Regions from separate parts of the Paraglaciecola sp. QJM3NY_14 genome, predicted to be linked through region 2. Evidence: predicted binding sites of a transcription regulator. Region 2 holds the regulator's gene; each other region holds the start of a gene.
What was found. The regulator LexA, encoded in region 2, represses DNA repair genes until DNA is damaged. The targets are predictions, from matches to a motif close to TACTGTATNNNNATACAGTA.

Region 1: a site for LexA is predicted at 2,672-2,691, ahead of AC0VYA_RS05970 (YebG family protein). Genes of this name have one in related genera too.
Region 3: a site for LexA is predicted at 1,559-1,578, ahead of imuA (translesion DNA synthesis-associated protein ImuA). Genes of this name have one in related genera too.
Region 4: a site for LexA is predicted at 2,214-2,233, ahead of AC0VYA_RS22230 (LexA family protein). Genes of this name have one in related genera too.

What each region holds. Positions count from the first base shown of each region.
Region 1 covers NZ_CM149664.1:1,402,026-1,406,827, reverse strand. The annotation lists gene AC0VYA_RS05980 (UDP-2,3-diacylglucosamine diphosphatase) at 1-294, shown strand, start outside; gene olsF (bifunctional ornithine lipid synthase OlsF) at 404-2,179, shown strand; gene AC0VYA_RS05970 (YebG family protein) at 2,338-2,628, opposite strand; gene fdx (ISC system 2Fe-2S type ferredoxin) at 2,767-3,105, opposite strand; gene hscA (Fe-S protein assembly chaperone HscA) at 3,152-4,802, opposite strand, start outside.
Region 2 covers NZ_CM149664.1:5,042,459-5,047,260, reverse strand. The annotation lists gene ilvA (threonine ammonia-lyase, biosynthetic) at 1-228, shown strand, start outside; gene plsB (glycerol-3-phosphate 1-O-acyltransferase PlsB) at 322-2,757, opposite strand; gene lexA (transcriptional repressor LexA) at 2,951-3,574, shown strand; gene coxB (cytochrome c oxidase subunit II) at 3,983-4,802, shown strand, end outside.
Region 3 covers NZ_CM149664.1:43,726-48,527, reverse strand. The annotation lists gene AC0VYA_RS00215 (DUF885 domain-containing protein) at 1-335, shown strand, start outside; gene AC0VYA_RS00210 (EVE domain-containing protein) at 953-1,417, opposite strand; gene imuA (translesion DNA synthesis-associated protein ImuA) at 1,603-2,292, shown strand; gene AC0VYA_RS00200 (Y-family DNA polymerase) at 2,302-3,756, shown strand; gene AC0VYA_RS00195 (error-prone DNA polymerase) at 3,759-4,802, shown strand, end outside.
Region 4 covers NZ_JBWBUI010000002.1:74,633-79,434, forward strand. The annotation lists gene AC0VYA_RS22215 (TrkH family potassium uptake protein) at 1-615, shown strand, start outside; gene AC0VYA_RS22220 (RpiB/LacA/LacB family sugar-phosphate isomerase) at 668-1,306, opposite strand; gene AC0VYA_RS22225 (cupin domain-containing protein) at 1,701-2,015, shown strand; gene AC0VYA_RS22230 (LexA family protein) at 2,235-2,639, shown strand; gene AC0VYA_RS22235 (Y-family DNA polymerase) at 2,639-3,904, shown strand; gene AC0VYA_RS22240 (TonB-dependent receptor) at 4,236-4,802, opposite strand, start outside.

The DNA.
Region 1 (4,802 bases), 1.5 Mb from region 2:
AGCCATATAAAAGAGGCTAATAAAGCCATTAGCCGCTATAAGCATGCGTGCATTAACCGCGCGACGGAGATGGACTTAGACGGCGTCATTTGTGGGCACATTCACCACCCCGAAGTTGATAATATCAATGGGAAAACCTATTACAACGATGGAGACTGGATTGAAAACTGCTCAGCCTTAACGGAATTAGCAAGCGGGGAAATGAAGCTGATTTACTGGACCCAGACGGCTCACGCCAGCAACCTATTCAACCTACGCATGAGCAAAGCAAAAAGCCAAAATAAAGCCGCCTGATGGTCTTTTTTGTCCTTTGTACTGTAATTAAATTGCCATTTAACTGGCACCAAATCGTCATACATCGTCGCTAGTATGAGCCCTAATATCAGCAATAACGGCACTCTCTATGTTTACGGTTAATGACGTTTTACACAAGCACTACCCAAAAGTGGCTGAAAAGCCGTGGTTGTTTAAGTCAGCAGGATTTGTACTAAGACATTTGCTTCATGAGCGAGAAATGAACGAGTTTGCTCAGAGCTATCCGCACCACCAAGGTCTTGAATTCGTTGAACAAGTTCTTGAATACTTCAATGTTAGCTATTCGGTGCGTGATAACGAGCGTGAGCATATTCAAAGCCAAGGCCGCTTGGTTATTATTGCCAATCACCCCATCGGCTCGTTAGACGCCCTAGCCCTCATAAAATTGGTTAGCGAAATCAGAACTGATGTAAAAGTCGTGGCAAATCAAATGTTGATGACAATCGACCCGTTACACTGCATGTTGTTACCGGTCAATAACATGGACGGCGGCACCGCAAAAGATCATATTCACAACATTCAGCAGCATTTAGAGCAAGAAGGCGCACTACTTATATTCCCTGCGGGGGAGGTGTCTAGGCTGCGCCCTCAGGGAGTGCGGGATACCCATTGGCATAGCGGCTTTTTGCGTATTGCGCGTCAAGCAAAAGCCCCTATCCTGCCAGTATTTATTGATGCTAAAAACTCCCCCCTATTTTATGGTGTATCCATGCTGTATAAGCCATTGGCGGCCATGCTACTGGTCACAGAAATGTTTAAACAAAAGCGTAACCATTTGCCCATGCGTATTGGCGAAGTAATCCCATTTGAATCCTATGCCAATGATAAAATTAATCGCATCCAGCAAGTTAAATTACTCAAAAAACACCTTTATCGCATCGGCATGGGCAAACAAGGCATTTTTGCCACCCAAAAAGCCATCGCCATGCCAGAAAACCGCACTGAGCTGAGCCGTGCAATAAAACGTGATTGTGAGCATTTAGGGGAAACCACCGATGGCAAAGCAATCTATCTATATCAATACACGGGAAGTTCGCCCATCATGCGCGAAATTGGACGCCTGCGTGAAATAGCCTTTCGTGCAGTAGGCGAAGGCAGTCACCGCAGACGTGATATTGATCAATACGATACCCAGTATTTTCATTTGATTCTGTGGGATCCAGACGATCTAGAAATTGCCGGCGCTTATCGCTTTGGTGATGCTAAAAAGTTACTGGCACAAACCGGAACCGATGGTTTGTACTCAGCCACGCTATTCAATTATACCGACGCAATGCAGCCGTATTTTGAAAAAGGACTTGAGCTCGGCCGAAGTTTTGTACAGCCCAGGTATTGGGGTAAACGTAGCTTAGATTACTTATGGTACGGCATAGGGGCATTTTTGCAGCGCCACCCTGACTATCGCTACTTGTTCGGACCTGTCTCCTTGAGCGATACCTACCCTAAAGCGGCCAAAGATTTGTTAGTACAATTTTACCGCTTGTATTTTACCCACAAAGACACTATTGCCACCTCTAAAACCCCCTATCATTTGGCAACCGATTTAGCTGAAAGTTTTACAGGCGGTGATTATAAGAAAGATTTTACCCAACTAAAGCATATGCTGGCCAACATGGGAGTGGCGGTTCCGACGCTGTATAAACAATATACGGAAACCTATGACGACGGCGGCATTCATTTTCTAGACTTTAATATTGATGCTGATTTTGGCAATTGTATTGATGGTCTAGTCTTAGCGGATATTCATATGCTCAAAGCGAAGAAAAAAGCGCGTTATATGCCGCACAATGCTGCTAAAGAAGAAAAAGATGCCCCTAACAGCAAGGGAGAAACTAAAGAAATGACATTAAAAAAAGCAAGTTAATCTTATGCTTCTAAGTGATAAAGAGCCATCTACTGAGCAGCCATAGGCGACCTGACGGGCGCCTTTTAGCTTACATTTATAAATTTTCGCTCAGCGATTCATTGTTTACTGAAGTGGGTATAAGTTCTCAGTATTGAGCCGTGATTGAGCCCTGATCTTTAGGCTTTCTTTTTACTAAGGGCGACTACTTCAGCTTTTTCGTCAGACAGTACAGACTTTGCCTCAGTACCTTTGAACATCTTGCCAACCGCATCTTTATTTTTAGACAGCATGATCGCCAAATCCTCTAAAACATCAGCTTCGAACTTCATCCCCTTAGCTTCAATGTACTCGGCTAGGTTGTCTGCTACTTCTAGCATTTTGTCGTACTTATCGGCTTCTTTTTTATCTGCGGTCACAAACTTTTCAACCCCTTTATGCTCAACGACGTATCTGGTAATAATGGCCATATTTGTATCCTCAATTGCGTGTCTGTACAAAATATAGCACAACACCTGTTTTTATGTACAGTTCATTTTTACCGCCGTGCACATATAAAAAAACCAGCTTTTGGCTGGTTTTTGTTAAAGCAAAATCACAATTAGCGATTAGTGCCCTTCACTAACCTGATTAACAGTGTAACGAGGGATCTCAACCACTAAATCTTCATCTTTAATAATAGCTTGGCAACCTAAACGCGAATCAGGCTCTAGCCCCCAGGCTTTGTCGAGTAAGTCGTCTTCTAACTCATCACTCTCGTCAAGCGATTCAAACCCTTCACGCACAATGACGTGGCAGGTGGTACAGGCGCATGACTTTTCACAAGCATGCTCAATGCCTATACCGTTTTTCAAAGCAACATCCAATACTGTTGTGCCAGAAGGCGCTTCGAGTACGGCACCGTCTGGGCAAAGCTCAGCATGAGGTAAAAATATAACTTGTGGCATCTGTTGTTTCCTTAAATCGAAAAATTAATTCTGACGCTAAATAAAATTAAATGCTGTCGACCGTATGACCGGCCAGTGCCTTTTTGATCGAGTGATCCATACGTTTTTCTGCGAATATTTGACTCGCTGCATCGGCTGCGCTAATCGCTTGCTTTATCGCATCGATATCATCGTTTTTGCCTGCGATATCTAATACTTCTAGGCTAGCTTGAATAGTGCCGATTTCCGCCGCACTCAATAGCTCAGCTCCATCTGCATTCAGCGCAGCTTGTAGGGCTTCATGTACTCTTGCAGCTTCTACCTGTTGCTCTTTCAACATGCGGGCCTGCATGTCGCCTGTGGCATTCTGCATGGACGCTTTAAGCATGTCGCTGATTTGTGATTCGTCTAATCCATAAGAGGGTTTAACTTGGATCTCAGCTTGAACGCCACTGGATTTCTCCATCGCCATCACGTTAAGCAGACCGTCTGCATCTACCTGAAAGGTGACTCGAATGTGCGCAGCGCCAGCCGCCATCGGCGGTATACCGTGCAACGTGAATTTTGCTAGCGAACGGCAGTCGTCAACCAATTCGCGCTCACCTTGCAACACGTGGATCATCATAGCCGTCTGGCCATCTTTGAATGTCGTAAATTCTTGCGCTTTCGCCACAGGAATAGTGGTATTACGGTGAATGACTTTCTCAACCAAACCGCCCATAGTTTCTAAGCCAAGAGACAGTGGTAATACGTCCAGTAACAGCATTTCACCGTCAGGCTTGTTACCTACTAGAATATCAGCTTGAATAGAGGCGCCAATGGCCACCACTTTATCAGGATCAATAGAGGTTAAAGGGGTTCGGCCGAAGAATTCGCCCACTTGCTCACGCACATAAGGTACGCGAGTTGAACCGCCAACCATGACGACTTCTAGCACTTCGTCTTTTTCTAACTCGGCGTCTTTCAGCGCCCTGCGACACGCGCGTAATGTACTTTTCGTTAAGTCAGCAATTAAACCTTGAAAGGTTTCTCGACTAATAGATAAGCTGAGAAGCTTTTGCTCGTCATCGGCAAAATCCACTGTAACAGTGTCATTGTCGCTCAAGGACTCTTTAGCAAACTTTGCTTTGTCCAATAGGACCCGATGCAAACGTTTTGACAACGCCCCCTCTAGGCCAAGCTGCTGGCGAAAATGCTTAACAATCATGTGATCAAAATCATCGCCGCCTAATGCTGAATCACCGCCAGTGGCTAATACCTCGAATACCCCTTTGCTCAAGCGTAAAATAGAAATATCAAATGTGCCGCCACCCAAGTCATAAACGGCAATCACGCCCTCTTGGGCAGTGTCTAAGCCGTAAGCGATAGCGGCCGCTGTGGGTTCGTTTAATAGCCGCAACACTTTTAATCCCGCTAGTTGCGCGGCATCTTTAGTGCCTTGGCGCTGCGCATCATCGAAATACGCAGGAACCGTTACCACAGCACCGCTTAGCTCTTCACCCAAGCTCTGTTCTGCACGTAAACGCAGGGTGGTGAGTATTTCAGATGACACCTCAACTGGATTCACTTGACGGCCGGTAACATTCAGCAACGGCGAGTTCGGGTTTGACTCATCGAAATCATAAGGCAAGTCTGGATAACTGCGGCGAATATCATTGAGACTACGACCCAAGAAACGTTTTACTGAAACAATGGTATTTGCAGGGTCAAGGCTAGCA
Region 2 (4,802 bases):
CTAATGACCTTTTTAAAAACCTTGGGCGAACGCTGGAACATTACTTTGTTTCATTACCGTAACCATGGTGCTGCGGAAGGTTTAGTGCTAGCGGGGTTTGATTTCCCTGATAACGAACGTGCTGATTTTGAGCAACACTTAGGTCAACTCGGCTACCAATACTCTGAAGAAACCGAAAATCCCGCCTATAAGTTTTTCTTATCAGACGTGAACGGTATTTTCAGCTAATAATTTGCGGTTATCGGTTAAAAAAATGCGCTCGGTTAATCACCTAGCGCATTTTTTATGTGCTCAATATTCACTCATTAGCGTATACACGATTTAAATTTGCTGAAGTCGTTGAGTGATCTCAGGCGAAATTAATTCCTCCACACTTGCTAGCAGTGCTTCGCTGGTATCTGAATGCTGCAACTGCCCTTCGCTAGATGCGTTGATTAATTCGTTATCTTTCAAGGCGTGAATGAAAGTAGATAGTACATTTTTGTCGAAAAACTCTGGTGAATTAATGCCATGTAACGCCGCTAAACGCTCTGCAAATTCTCGACTCTGTTTTTCTAAGCGACCACGGCCAATGGTTTGTTCCTTCTTAAGAATGGTCAGCACGGCAGCATAACGTTGCAGGGTTTCTTGAATGCTTCGATTCAGCAACCAGAATGAATAAAACGCTTTGCTAGTGGCAGCGGGCGGGCACAGTGTGTCATCTTCAGCACGCAGTAAACCCATATCGATCATCGTGCTAAGTAAGCGATCTGTATAATTCATTGCTTCTTCGTGGCTCATATAAATAAATAGCTCGCGCTGCAGCAAAGGATATAGCTGGCCAACGAGGGAGATGACTTGCGGCCTTGCCAAGCCTTTATGGGCAAATACAATGGCGCTGACTAAGCCAGGTAGGGCAAACAAATGCAAAATATTATTGCGATAATAGGTCAATGCCACCGCATTTTTGCGTTTTAGGGAGATGATAGTGCCAAAACTGTCTTGGGATACTTCCAGCTTATTTAGCTTTAACGTATTTTCTACCAATGCTTTGCCATCAAGCTCAGGGATGCTAGATAAGTCACTGTAAGGCGCGGCCTTTAACAAGTCTAGGTAGTCGTCAATGGCGCGTTCGAGTTCATCCTGTGCCATTGCGTGTTTCTTAGCGGAAAGTAAGCACATGGCGCACAGTGACATACCGCTGACAGCGGCCGCTTGGTTGATTCGGCCCATAACATCATTGGCTAAGGTATTCACGGCAGGGGTTAACCAGCGCGGTTTTTTATCGGGTTCTAAATTTTGTGCTTCACGCCAATCTGGCACTTCGCTATCAAGAAAGTTGCTTAAATTAATTGGATCACCGAAATTTAAAAATCCGTTTCCGTAGTTTTTCAGCTTACGTACCGCGGAGAACACCTGAAAAAAAGATTCTTTCTTTTTGTCTGTGCCTTTGAGCTCTTTCAAATAGCTTGAGACTTCCATTACGTGCTCGTAGCCAATGTATACAGGTACAATACTGACGGGGCGGTTAATGCCTTTAATCAGTCCCTGAAGGGTCATGGCCAACATACCCGTTTTAGGCGGTAGTAAGCGACCTGTTCGACTTCGGCCTCCTTCAGGATAATACTTCACGGAATAGCCTTTGTTGAAAAGTAGCTCTAAATACTCTCTGAATACCGCGGTATACAGCTTGTTGCCGGCGAAGCTGCGACGTAAGAAGAATGCGCCACATTTTCGTAAAATTCCGCCAATCGGCCAAAAATTGAGATTGATACCCGCAGCAATATGCGGTGTCACTAACCCTTCGTGATAGATGACATAAGTTAAAAGGAGGTAGTCCATGTGGCTTCTATGGCACGGCACGTAGATAATTTCGTGGCCATTTTGCGCTAACGCCCTGACTTTATCGGCATGTTTTACTTCAATGCCGTTGTACACTTTGTTCCATATTTTTGTGAGTAAGCGGTCGCCAATTCTTACTAACCCTTCGCGATAATCTGCGGCAATTTCATCGACATATTTCTTCGCTTTGGCTTGTATCTGGTGATTTGACTGCTTCTTGCTGCGCGCTTCGTCGCTAACTGCTTGGCGAACAGAGTCTGCGCCCAATACTGCGTTATATAATTCTTGTCGTTCGAGTAACATTGGGCCTATGAGATTTTGGCGGCGACGATGAAAGTGCGTGCCCGCTAGGCGGATAAGCTTGTGGCCTATTTCTTCATCACTGCCTTTTAAATCTGCCATGGTACGAGAGGATACAGCCTTGCTGTAACAAACGAAGTTATCTCTACCTAAAAACAGCACAATAAAAAACTTACGTAACCAGTTAGGCGACACCTGGTTAGCGATAATATCTGACCAGCCGGATAGCTTTCGGCCGGGCGCTCTGCCCCAAAAAATGGAAACGGGAACGATTTGCAAGTCTAACTCTGGGTGCTCTCTGTGGATCTGGAACAGACGAGTAACATCATCTGCAATTTTGGTGATCTTCACTTTTCGAGTAAGCAAAGAACGTGGTTGTTGTAAAAACAAACATGCGGGTAATTCCTTACCACCGATTTGCACCGGCTCGGAGGGCTTAGGCAAGCCTAAGGAATTGGTAGACATTTTTAAAGCAAATTGATCAGTGACCGAGTGTGTGCGCAATAGATAAATAATGGGTTTGGTGGTATCGATCCCAAGTTCGGTCGCTATATCTGTAGGAATGCTATTAACTTTAACCAGCCATTTTAGCGGAACAGATATCATTGTCAGCAGCAGTTTATGCAGCCATGCCATAAGAGTGGTACCTAGATAATGAAAGACCTGTATAGGATACCACGTTATTCGGCTTTTCCACCCTGCGTAATCAGTTTACAGGTCAGAGGTCTTATAGAAAATTATCTTTAATAAACAACAAAGAAGAAAAATTTGAGATTTAGCAACGACTGTATATACTCACAGTTAAACTGTATGAAACAACAGGCTGTGTATGCGTCCACTAACTCCCAGACAAGAAGAAGTCTTGCAACTGATTAAAACCACCATGCTAGAAACAGGCATGCCGCCAACTCGTGCAGAAATAGCACGGCACCTTGGTTTTAAATCGGCAAATGCGGCTGAAGAACACCTCAAGGCTCTGGCTCGTAAAGGAGCAATTGAGATCTTGCCCGGCACGTCAAGAGGTATCAGGCTCACTGAGCCTTTAGAAGATCAATTAGAAGACCAAGGTTTGCCGCTTATTGGTCGTGTTGCCGCCGGTGAGCCCATTTTGGCTCAAGAGCATGTTGAAATGCATTACAAAGTTGACCCAAGTTTATTTAAACCCAGCGCTGATTTTTTACTTAGAGTTAGCGGCATGAGTATGAAAGACATTGGTATTTTGGATGGTGATTTACTGGCCGTGCATAAAACAACGGATGTGCATAATGGTCAGGTGGTAGTTGCGCGAGTAGATGAAGATGTAACCGTTAAACGGCTTGAGCGAAAAGGTCGACAAGTCGTACTACATGCTGAAAACGAGGATTTCCAACCTATTAAAGTCGATCTAGCGACGCAGCCTTTTAATATCGAAGGTATTGCTGTTGGTGTTATTCGTAATGCTGACTGGATGTAGTTGAACATTTTTTAGGCAGTTTGCTGTTAAGTTATTGATCATTTTCGAGCTTCGCAATGGAGTTCGAAAATATTATTTTATTCCATGAAAACATCCCATCTTACCTATCTTATATTGCCTTTTCGCATATCATTTAATCTATGTGTTTGTTACTGAGTTGTTAACGTAACACACTGATAGGCTGATTAAAATTTGGTCAATTGAATATAAAATATACAAAAAAACTGGACTACTCCCCCTATTTTGAGTAATGCTTGTTACACGATTAACAAGTCAGTAACAAAACTTGTCGCGTGCTGAACCTTACAATAATAAATTAGAACGTAGAGTTTGATGGTTATCACCACTATTTTACGCGTTTGACAAGCAGGGGGTCGAGTGAAGAAAATTTCGTTGAGTGTTATGGCAATGTTAGGTGCATTTAATTGCAGCACCGCTTTTGCAGATTCAGTGTCCGACTTAGATCAGTACCAATTAAACATGCGCAAAGGTGTGACTGATATCAGCGCCGAGGTATATGACCTACATATGTTGATGTTCATCATATGTGTGGTTATCGCTGTTGGTGTGTTTGGCGCTATGTTCTACTCCATTTTATTTCATCGTAAATCTCGTGGGGCTAAGCCTGCAAACTTCCATGAGAGTGTTAAAGTTGAAATCGCTTGGACCGTCATCCCTTTTATTATCCTCATTGTAATGGCTATCCCTGCAGCCAAAACGTTGATCGCTATGGAGGATGCCAGTGAACCGGAAGTGACGGTGTTGGTAACAGGGTCACAATGGAAGTGGCACTACAAGTACATGGATAACGACGTCGAATTTTATTCTCGCATGGCAACTCAAGCCGATGAAATCACAGGTAAATTAGACAAGGGTGTTAATTACCTCTTAGAAGTAGATCAACCTCTGGTGATCCCTACCGATAAACGCGTGCGTTTTCTTATTACCTCAGACGATGTTATTCATTCTTGGTGGGTACCAGACTTCGCAATCAAGCAAGACGCTAATCCAGGTTTTATTAATGATGCTTGGGCTAAGGTCAATGAACCGGGCATTTACCGTGGGCAGTGTGCTGAATTATGCGGAAAGGATCACGGGTTCATGCCGGTTGTGGTTATCGCAAAAGAGCCCGCCGAATATGATAAGTGGATAGGCGAGCGTCAAGCCATCCAAGAACAGGCAAAAGCTGAAGAACAAAGATTACTAGCAATGAACATGAGTAAAGAAG
Region 3 (4,802 bases), 120 kb from region 2:
ATGAAATGTGGCGCGCGTGTCGTTTAGTGGTCGATACGGGTATGCATATGCAAGGTTGGTCGCGCCAACAAGCCATTGACTACATGCTGGAAAACACTGCTTTATCTGAACATAATGTCACCACAGAAGTGGACCGCTACATATCATGGCCAGCCCAGGCTTTGTCCTACAAAATTGGTGAATTAACCATTAAACGCCTACGTAAAAAAGCCGAAGACGCATTGGGCGACAAGTTCGACTTACGCGCCTTTCACGATGCAGTGCTCGCCTACGGCTCAGTGCCCTTGTCGATTTTAGAACAGAATATAGATATGTTTATTGAGGAGAGTCGTTGACATAGAGTTTTAATATGCCGGCTTGCTGTTAAATATTAAATAGTGCCTTTCGATAAATATAGGTTTGATACCAAAAATGACTGCTGGCACAAATACATTTGGTTCTTGATAGATAGTCATTTTATCGATGTAGCCAACATCAATGTAAAACCAGAAACAAAAATAATTTTAAATAAGAACGGAGTGAGATTATCTATAATTGCATCTCCACCCCATGTTGCATGTTTGTTCCCAAGTGCGAGCAGAGTTGCCCATGCAGTTAGCAACGTTCCCGTAAAATTGAGTGTTTTTTTGAAATCAACAGCCCAAAAAAGATTTAAAACATCAGCATAAAAACCATAGATAACACATAAAAAACCAATACATATGGTAATGAGGAATGTTAAAAATAATTGCTTTCGAAAATTAGTCTATTCTCGATCTCTTCTATTATCCTCGTAGTCCATTGTTCGTCCAACTAATCGACCAAACGCAACTCGGCTGAAAAGCAAATGTAGCACTGCCAATAATAAGTTCTTCACAATTCTAACTATGACCTCTTACACTTTTAATCGTTTGTTAGTCAATAATCTTTTAGTTATAAAGACAAGCTAATATCTGATTTTTAGGCGGATGCACTATCCTTTTGCCACCGCCAACAATACTGAAAACTCATGCTCATTCACTGGCATGATAGACAATCGATGGCCTTTTTTGATTAAGCCGATTTCGTTTATCTCGGGCATGCTTTTTATTTTTTTAAGCGACAAAATAGCGGGAAATTTCTCGACAAACTTTACATCGACCATCACCCATCTGGGATTGTCAGGGCTTGATTTAGGGTCATAGTAATGGCTTTCAGGGTCAAACTGTGTGTGATCTGGGTAGGCTTCTTTGACGACTTCTGCAAGCCCCGCGATGCCAACGTCTTTACAGCTAGAATGATAAATAAAGACCTTATCGCCCTGCTTTACTTGGTCACGCAAAAAATTACGCGCTTGGTAATTGCGGATACCGTCCCAGTGCTCCGTCTGCTCAGGCTTTGCAGCTAAGTCATCGATGCTAAAGGCATCAGGTTCTGTTTTAAATAACCAATATTGCATTTGGGTTCTCATCTCTTAAAAAGACAACTTATCAATCAAAAAGTAATTATGCCAACAATAAACCTGCGTGGAATCAATCAGATCCATAGTTTGACAAAAGTGCCCTGCACCTAAAACTTGCTAATCATGTTATGTTTTATATACTGTATAAATATACAGTTAAAATATACAACCCATGGTGATGTATGAACTCAACAATCGATCAGCTCAAAAACAAGCGTCTAGTTTGGCGAGCCAGCCAAGCAAGTGGTGCTCATAAGGTTTTGCCCAGCGGTTTTGATGCTCTCGATGCTCACCTAGAAGGTGGTTTACCTGAGCAAGGTGTAGTTGATATTAGTAGCCCAATTGGCATTGGTGAACTGCGCTTACTCTTACCTAGCTTCGTATTGCGCCAACAAAACAGCGACAAACTTTTAGTCTTTATTGGTGCCCCCGCTCGGTTGAATGCACCCATGCTGGCGAAAATGGGCTTTGAGTTATCGCGTATTCTGATTATTGAACCCAAGAATGCCAAGGATGCTTTATGGTCAACTGAGCAATGCTTAAAAAGTGGCTGCTGTGATGGAGTATTGTTGTGGCATCAGGGCCTAGAAGTACACCAAGCAAAGCGACTACAATTCGCGGCAGAGGCAGGCGGGGCATTAAATATTGTGCTACGCCAGCAACAAGAACAGGTATTTTCATTGCCGGTGGCTTTAGCAATGCAGTTATCCTCATCTTCTCAGGGTATCGAGGTAACCATTACTAAACGCAAAGGCGGTTGTCATAGCCAGCCCTTCACCGTCAATATGAGCAAGATGTGGCCATCATTAACGCGACCTATACCAGCAAATAATGTTCTTCCTCTCACTGGCTTACATAGCCTTACCGGCTAATTAGCCACCATGCAACCTCTATGGCTCTACCTACATTTCCCAAATTTGCAGCTCGACTCTTATCACGTGCATGAGGGTGCCGAGAGCAAAGGATACATTGACGGCACAGGCAATCATAAAAGTACATCGTCGATCCCTATTGTAATACTCGATACAGCTCATGGTATCGTGCAGCTTAATAAATGCGCCAGGCAAGCAGGCATTCAACCCTTCATGAGCTTAGGCACAGCTGCGGCTTTACATGGTGGCTTGCAGGTTATGCCGTTTAACCCGGAAATCGAAAAACAGCAGCTGAGTATAATTGCGCAACGCTTATACATGGTTGTTTCAGATATTTGCTTTTTCAGTGAGCAAGGGCTGTTACTTCGAGTGCACAATATGTTGCGTTTATATTCGAGTTTAAACGAACTGTGGAGCATGATTAAAAGCCAGCTTGTACCATTGAACGTAAGTTTCTCATTCGCCACTGGCCATTCACCTTTAGCGGCCAAATTACTCGCCGTCAAAGGATGGAACCAAATCACGGATGAACCCGCGGCCATACAGCACGCCTTAAAAAAAGTCGATTTAAGCCTTACTGAACTTTCTTCAAAGGATGTAACTAAGCTTAACAGCATTGGCGTAAAATCTGTTGAGCAACTTCTCATCATTCCGTTTAGTGATTTACACAAACGCTTCGATACTCAAATGATTACTTACTTAGGGCAGCTAAGAGGCGATTTCAAACATCCGGTAATTTTTTTTCATCCCCAAGCAAACTTCAAGCAATACATTGAACTGCTGTATGAAATAGAGCGCACCGATTTACTTCTCAAACCCATACAAAAATTGCTTTCAAACTTAGAGAATTTTTTGCTGCTAAGAGACGAGTTAACCCAAGAGCTGCGCATAATTTTATATCAGCGAGATAAAAGCAAAATCGAATTTACGGTAGGGGCGCAGCAAGGAGAATATCGTGCCAAAGACTGGTTAGGGTTGCTCGCATTAAAACTCGAAAATGTGCTGCTGAATGCTCCAATTATCGCACTGCAACTTTCCACGGGTAAAACTTTTGTTCGTCATCCTGATAAACAAGATTTGTTCCTTGGGAAACAAGGGGTTGTATCCCGCTTACAACTTATATCAGCATTACAAGCTAAGCTTGGCGATGATGTACTTTTTAGCCCGCAAACCATTAACGACTATCGACCTGAGCGAGCATCCCAATATTGTTCCGTATTAACAGTGAATGAGCGAAACCCAATTTACCGCTCTCCGCTAAGACCAAGTTTTTTGTTAGCTGAACCTAGTTTGCTTACTCAACACGTTTCAATCGTGCATGGACCTGAACGCATTAGCACAGGTTGGTGGGACCAACAACCTGTGCTACGAGATTACTTCATTGCGGTGAGTAAAGAGGGGCAATGGTTTTGGGTGTTCAAAACACCAGAAAACACGTGGTTCTTGCAAGGCATTTTTAGTTAATTATGGCATTCAGAAAGGATCAATATGCTGAGTTATTTTGTCAGAGTAATTTCAGTTTTTTACAAGCCGCATCGCATCCAAGTGAACTCATTAACCAAGCAGAATTTTTAGGTTACCAAGCACTTGCTATTACCGATGAATGTAGTGTAGCAGGGATAGTACGCGCTCACTCCGAAATAAAAAGAAAAGGCTTATCCATTAAGTTAATTGTCGGTAGCATGTTCTACTACAATGCTGAACTTCAACTTATTCTATTATGCCCTAACCATAAAGCATACGCCGAGCTGTGCCGCATTATTACCAACGCGCGACGCCGTGCAGATAAGGGGGAATATAAGCTCGATTTATGGGATCTTAGAACGACCAAGCATTGCTTGGCTATTTGGATCCCAAGTGGCAACCCCGAGCAAAATCATTATTGGGCAACATGGCTAACCAATCATTATGACGCTCGTTTATGGATAGGATATCAACGACATTTACTTGCTGAAGAGCATATTCATCAAGCACATTGCGAGCATTTAAGCAGTCGCTTTAATATCCCTATTACCGCTTGCGGTGGGGTATTAATGCACGAAATTGAACGATGTGACTTACTCTGCGTTATAAATTCAATACGAAAAGTAAAAAATATTGAACATTCAGTGCAAGACATCCCACAAAACGCTGAACGCTCCTTGAGACCAGTCCAAAATCTATCTCGCCTATATCCTGCTCTATGGTTGGCCGAAAGTGTCAGTATTGCTAATTTATGTACTTTCGATTTGAGCGAATTAAGTTATCAATACCCTGCGGAACTCATTCCTGAGGGTTCAACACCAACACTTTATTTACGTAAGTTGGTTAAGCAAGGTATGTCTTTACGATTCCCTGAAGGAGTAAATTTCGCAATAAAACGCATCATTGCAAAAGAGTTAAAGCTGATCGAGGAACTCAAATACGAGTTCTTTTTTTTAACTATTTCAGACATCGTGCAATATGCAAAATCCCAGCATATTTTATATCAAGGTCGAGGCTCTGCAGCGAATTCTGTGGTCTGCTATTGC
Region 4 (4,802 bases), on a different replicon from region 2:
GCGGTCGTACTTTTCTATCTCATCGAAGAAGACAACCCAAATACCTTAGCTTCTCTTGATGGTGTATCTGCATTTTGGGCGACTTGGTTTCAAGCCGTAACACCAAGAACGGCAGGATTCAACACATTAGCTATCTCAGAGCTTGAAAATGCCACTACCTTTCTCATGCTTCTGCTAATGTTTGTTGGCGGCGGGTCCATGAGCACAGCAAGTGGAATAAAACTGGTCACTTTTATCGTGCTAATTCTATCCGCTTACAGCTATTTAAAACGAGATCCTTCCCCAACCTTGTACGGTAGAGCAATCAGTTATGAAACCAGGAACAAAGCGCTCGCACTGACACTTATTTCCACTGGTGTATCCTGGATGGCTATTTTTCTATTATTGATAACCGAAGACGCACCGTTCCTTGACGTAGTATTTGAAGCTATTTCAGCCCTCAGCACTGTAGGGTTATCGAGAGGATTGACAGGGGATCTATCAGACATTGGTGAGCTGATTATTATAATACTCATGTACATCGGACGTTTAGGCCCTCTCACACTTGCATATTTCTTGGCCAGCCCACGTAGCGTAAGAGTCTTGTATCCTAATGGAACTTTAACCATCGGATAAAACAGTAAAAAGCAGGCTCATCTAGAACCCACTCTCTTCTTTCGTTATTTATCTAAGATAGCAAGGATTTTATGTAGGCCTTCACTGACTCATCATGGCCATTTTCAAATAAGCATTGCTGAAAACGTTCTCCAGAGACAGCGACTTTTACAAGGTCTTGATCAATCTTTTTCAAGGTATCCACATAGCTTTCGGCGGCGAGTCCAGCTTTAAGTTCGGCTAAAATGGCAGCATTCTTAACTTGAGGTTCTTTTCTTTCTACTGGATATCCATTTCCTCTCTCGCCCGTAAGAGCTTTTTCAAATATGTATCGAGCATTAAGTTCTGCTCCCCAACCAAAGCCTTTTGCAAAAGGTAGGGCTAGTGCATTGCCGTTATTAACTTGATTAAATAAAAATGCATCGGACGGGTCAATACAATATCCGCAATATACACCAGGCTGAGCATTCAGTGACATAAGAGCGCCTTGTCCTGTGCCACAACCAGCAATAACGAAATCGACTGCACTCGAGTTTAATAAAATTCCAGCCATGATGCCTAGATGAACATACGTAAGGTGATGATCACCCTCACTGCTCATGCCAACGTTATAGACATCATGTCCCAGGGAACTTGATACAGACTCCAATTCCCCAAGAATTATCGGATTTTTTGCTGCTTGACTATTTTCCATCATTAAAGCGATTTTCATGACTGCACCTGACTAGATATGATTAATAATGGATATATTAACATCTTTATCAACGAGAATTAAGTACCCACGCGGTAAAATAAAACTTTTAGATGAAATGAGAAAAAATGGTCATGGTCGCCCTATTCATAAAGTAAAAGAGCGAGTTTTTACTCATGGATAAAAGCGATAAGTTTATCGAGCTAACCCATTAAATGAGTTTTTGCGCTCGTTTTTCCGAGGTCGAAGTAGGAGAAAACAATGCATAACGTTAAAAAACTGCTTTTCCACCGTCCACATTTGACAGATAATGATTAATTATGAAGCTATCGCGCGAAACTGACTCTTTTGCGCACGCGTGACTTTGTTACAAGTAACGTTTTACTTTTTTCACATTTATAGACAAGGGAGCTATATGAACACTCAAGTGAGAGAAATTGAAGACCTAGGAGAAGGCATTAAGCGACAAATACTTGCTTACAACGCAGATATTATGGCGGTTAAGGTATGGTTTGATAAAGGCGCTATCGGCTACGCGCACCAGCATCATCATACACAAATCACTTATGTTGAAGAAGGCGAGTTCATTTTCACTATCGCCGGTAAAGAGCGCATATTAAAAAGTGGGGACTCTTGTATTATCCCTCCAAACGTTGAACATGGAACGACAACAATCACTGGTGGATTATTAATCGATACATTTAGCCCTATGCGTGAAGATTTTTTATAGAACAAAACTTTTATGAATGCGAATCAGCAAAATATCTAGAAGTGCGTGATTAATTTTTGGTCATTTCTAGATTGCTAAGCTTCCCTCGGGTTAGGCTATATTTGTTTTACCATCACTACATATTGTTCCCCCTATCTTTGTAGACATTTTTTCTTTTCACCTAAAAAGTTATTACGAAGTTTATTTCAAATAAAACAATACTGTATATAATTACAGTGCATGTTGAAATTTATCCCAATAAAAGCGTCTGCGGGTATCGTTGGTTTTGAGTCACCTGCGGCAGAGTACACACAGCTTAACCTAGATTTAGACCAACTACTGATTGACCATCCTTCTGCTACCTACATTGGTATTGCTCAGGGGGAATCAATGAAAGGGGATGGTATTTTCTCAGATGACCTGTTGATTGTAGACCGCGCTTTAGAAATTAAAGACCAAGACGTTGTGGTGGCAAACCTTAACGGTGTATTCGTATGCAAGAAAATCGATAAGGTGCAGCGCTGTTTACTGTCATCCAGTAAGCGATTTCCACCGTACTTTTTGCAAGAAGGTGACGATTTTCAGATTGAGGGGGTAGTTACGCGCTCCATCCGCTTACACCGACCTTTTAAGAAGCAGCTCTGATGTTCGCCTTGTGTGATGCCAACAGTATGTATGCCAGTTGCGAGAAGGTGTTTGCCCCCAGTATTCGCAATAAACCTGTCGTGGTACTGACGAATAACGATGGTTGTATATGCGCTGCGTGTGGCATTGCTAAGCGCCTGGATGTGGGTAAGAAGTTTGTACCGTACTTTCAGATGAAAAGGGAGCTTGAGGCCGCAGGGGCCGTCATACGCTCGAGTAATTATGAACTTTACGCTGATTTGAGTCAGCGCATGATGGACACCTGCGCCCGTTTTGCCCCTGATATTAATGTGTACTCTATTGATGAGTGCTTTCTGTATTACGGTAAAGAGGCAGCGCCGCCCCAAGAAGGCTGGGCAACCCTAGCGACGCAGATTAGAAAAACTGTCTGGCGTGAAGTCAGACTGCCTATTTGTGTGGGGATTGGCCCAACCCCCACATTATCCAAAGTCGCTAATCACGCAGCAAAAAAAGTCGAAGGCTTTAAAGGCGTCGCAGTCCTAGATACCGAAGCTACCCGTAAAGACGTGTTGTCCAAAATGGAAGTAACCGAAGTGTGGGGCATTGGTAAACGTTTAGGGTTACGACTGAATGCCTTAGGAGTGAATACAGCATGGGAGCTAGCGAATCGAGACCCGTCGCAAATTCGAAAGGAGTTCTCGATAATTGTGGAGAATACAGTGCGAGAGCTAAACGGTGAGGTGCGCCATAATTGGGATAGTGTGCGTGCGGCTAAAAAAGAGATATACAGCACTAGGAGCTTTGGTAATCGGATTACGGAATTCAACGAGCTACGCAGTGCGTTAGCTAGCCATGCAGAAACGGTTTCGATAAAGCTGCGCAGACAGAAGAGTCTGACTGGAAGTATGACGCTCTTTGCGACGAGTTCACCCCACGACACGGAAGGTTATTTTCGCCGTTCGTATTTTCATCGCTTTACTGTGCCTACTAATGACACCCGCAACATCATTAAAGTCATTGAAAGTGCCATGGTGCAACTATATCAATCAGGTGTTCGTTATTATAAATGCGGTGTTGGGTTATTGGATTTACACGACGAAGGGTTGTTTCAATACGACTTATTTAGCCCTTCAAATGACAATGCCAAGCTCATGTCTTGTATGGATAATATCAATGCCAGGTATGGCCGCTCAACAGTTCGAATGGCGGCGAAAGGCTTTGAGCAAAAGTTCGCTATGCGACGGGAGTTCCTTTCACCGCAATACACCACCAAGTGGAGTGATATCCCCAAAATAATCTGTTAGATGCGCTCCTTATGCCATTAGAGATAAATGCTTAACCTTTTTGTTAATCACCAGTGGTTGTTTTTTTCGGATAGCGAATTACCAGCATTGTACCGATAACTAATATTGCCAATGGGATTAGCAAAATAAGGTCTTCGTACATTTGATGCTCCTGATAGATGAAGGCAATGACAAATATGTCTCCTATTCGACTATACTGGTCAATCCCCAAGAAATATACAATGAGTTTAGAAAACTGAAGTGAGTTGAGAGTATTACGCCCCCAATACTCGCCGACAACGACTATTGGGGGCACCGTTAAAAAATTTAGGGATAGGCTAAATTAAAATAGTTAAAAATTCGCTGTCACACCAAGAATGATTCGACGATCTGTTAACCCCTGCTCACACAACAAGGCCCCTTCATTGACACACCATTGTGTTCTATCTTCCCTGAGAAGGTTTATTCCTTCTAAACCTACACTCATAGAATCGTTAATATCATAGCTAACGCTCATATTCAGTTGCGCTCTATCATCAACAATTCTTGGCATATCGAAACTGATCAAGTTGCCCGTTTTGAACGACGATCTCCACGTGTAACGAGCTCTGATACTAAGATCGTATTTGTCATAAAACAGTGTGATGTTGTATGCGTTTTTGGATAAATCTTCTAGTTCAATTCGCTCTTCTACGATGTCATCGCTGAGTGTCGAGGTCGATTGATCGGTATCTGTTCGTCCTAAAAGGTTATTCAGAGCATTCCCATCACCGGTAGCAGGTCTAAAGGTGTCAATATTAGACCCCGATTCTTGATAAGTGTAATTAGCGATAAGACCAAACCCTGAAGCCCAACCAAGTGTATCTTCGTATGCTGATAAATCATGCTGAAACGCTATCTCAACACCCGTTTGCGTTTC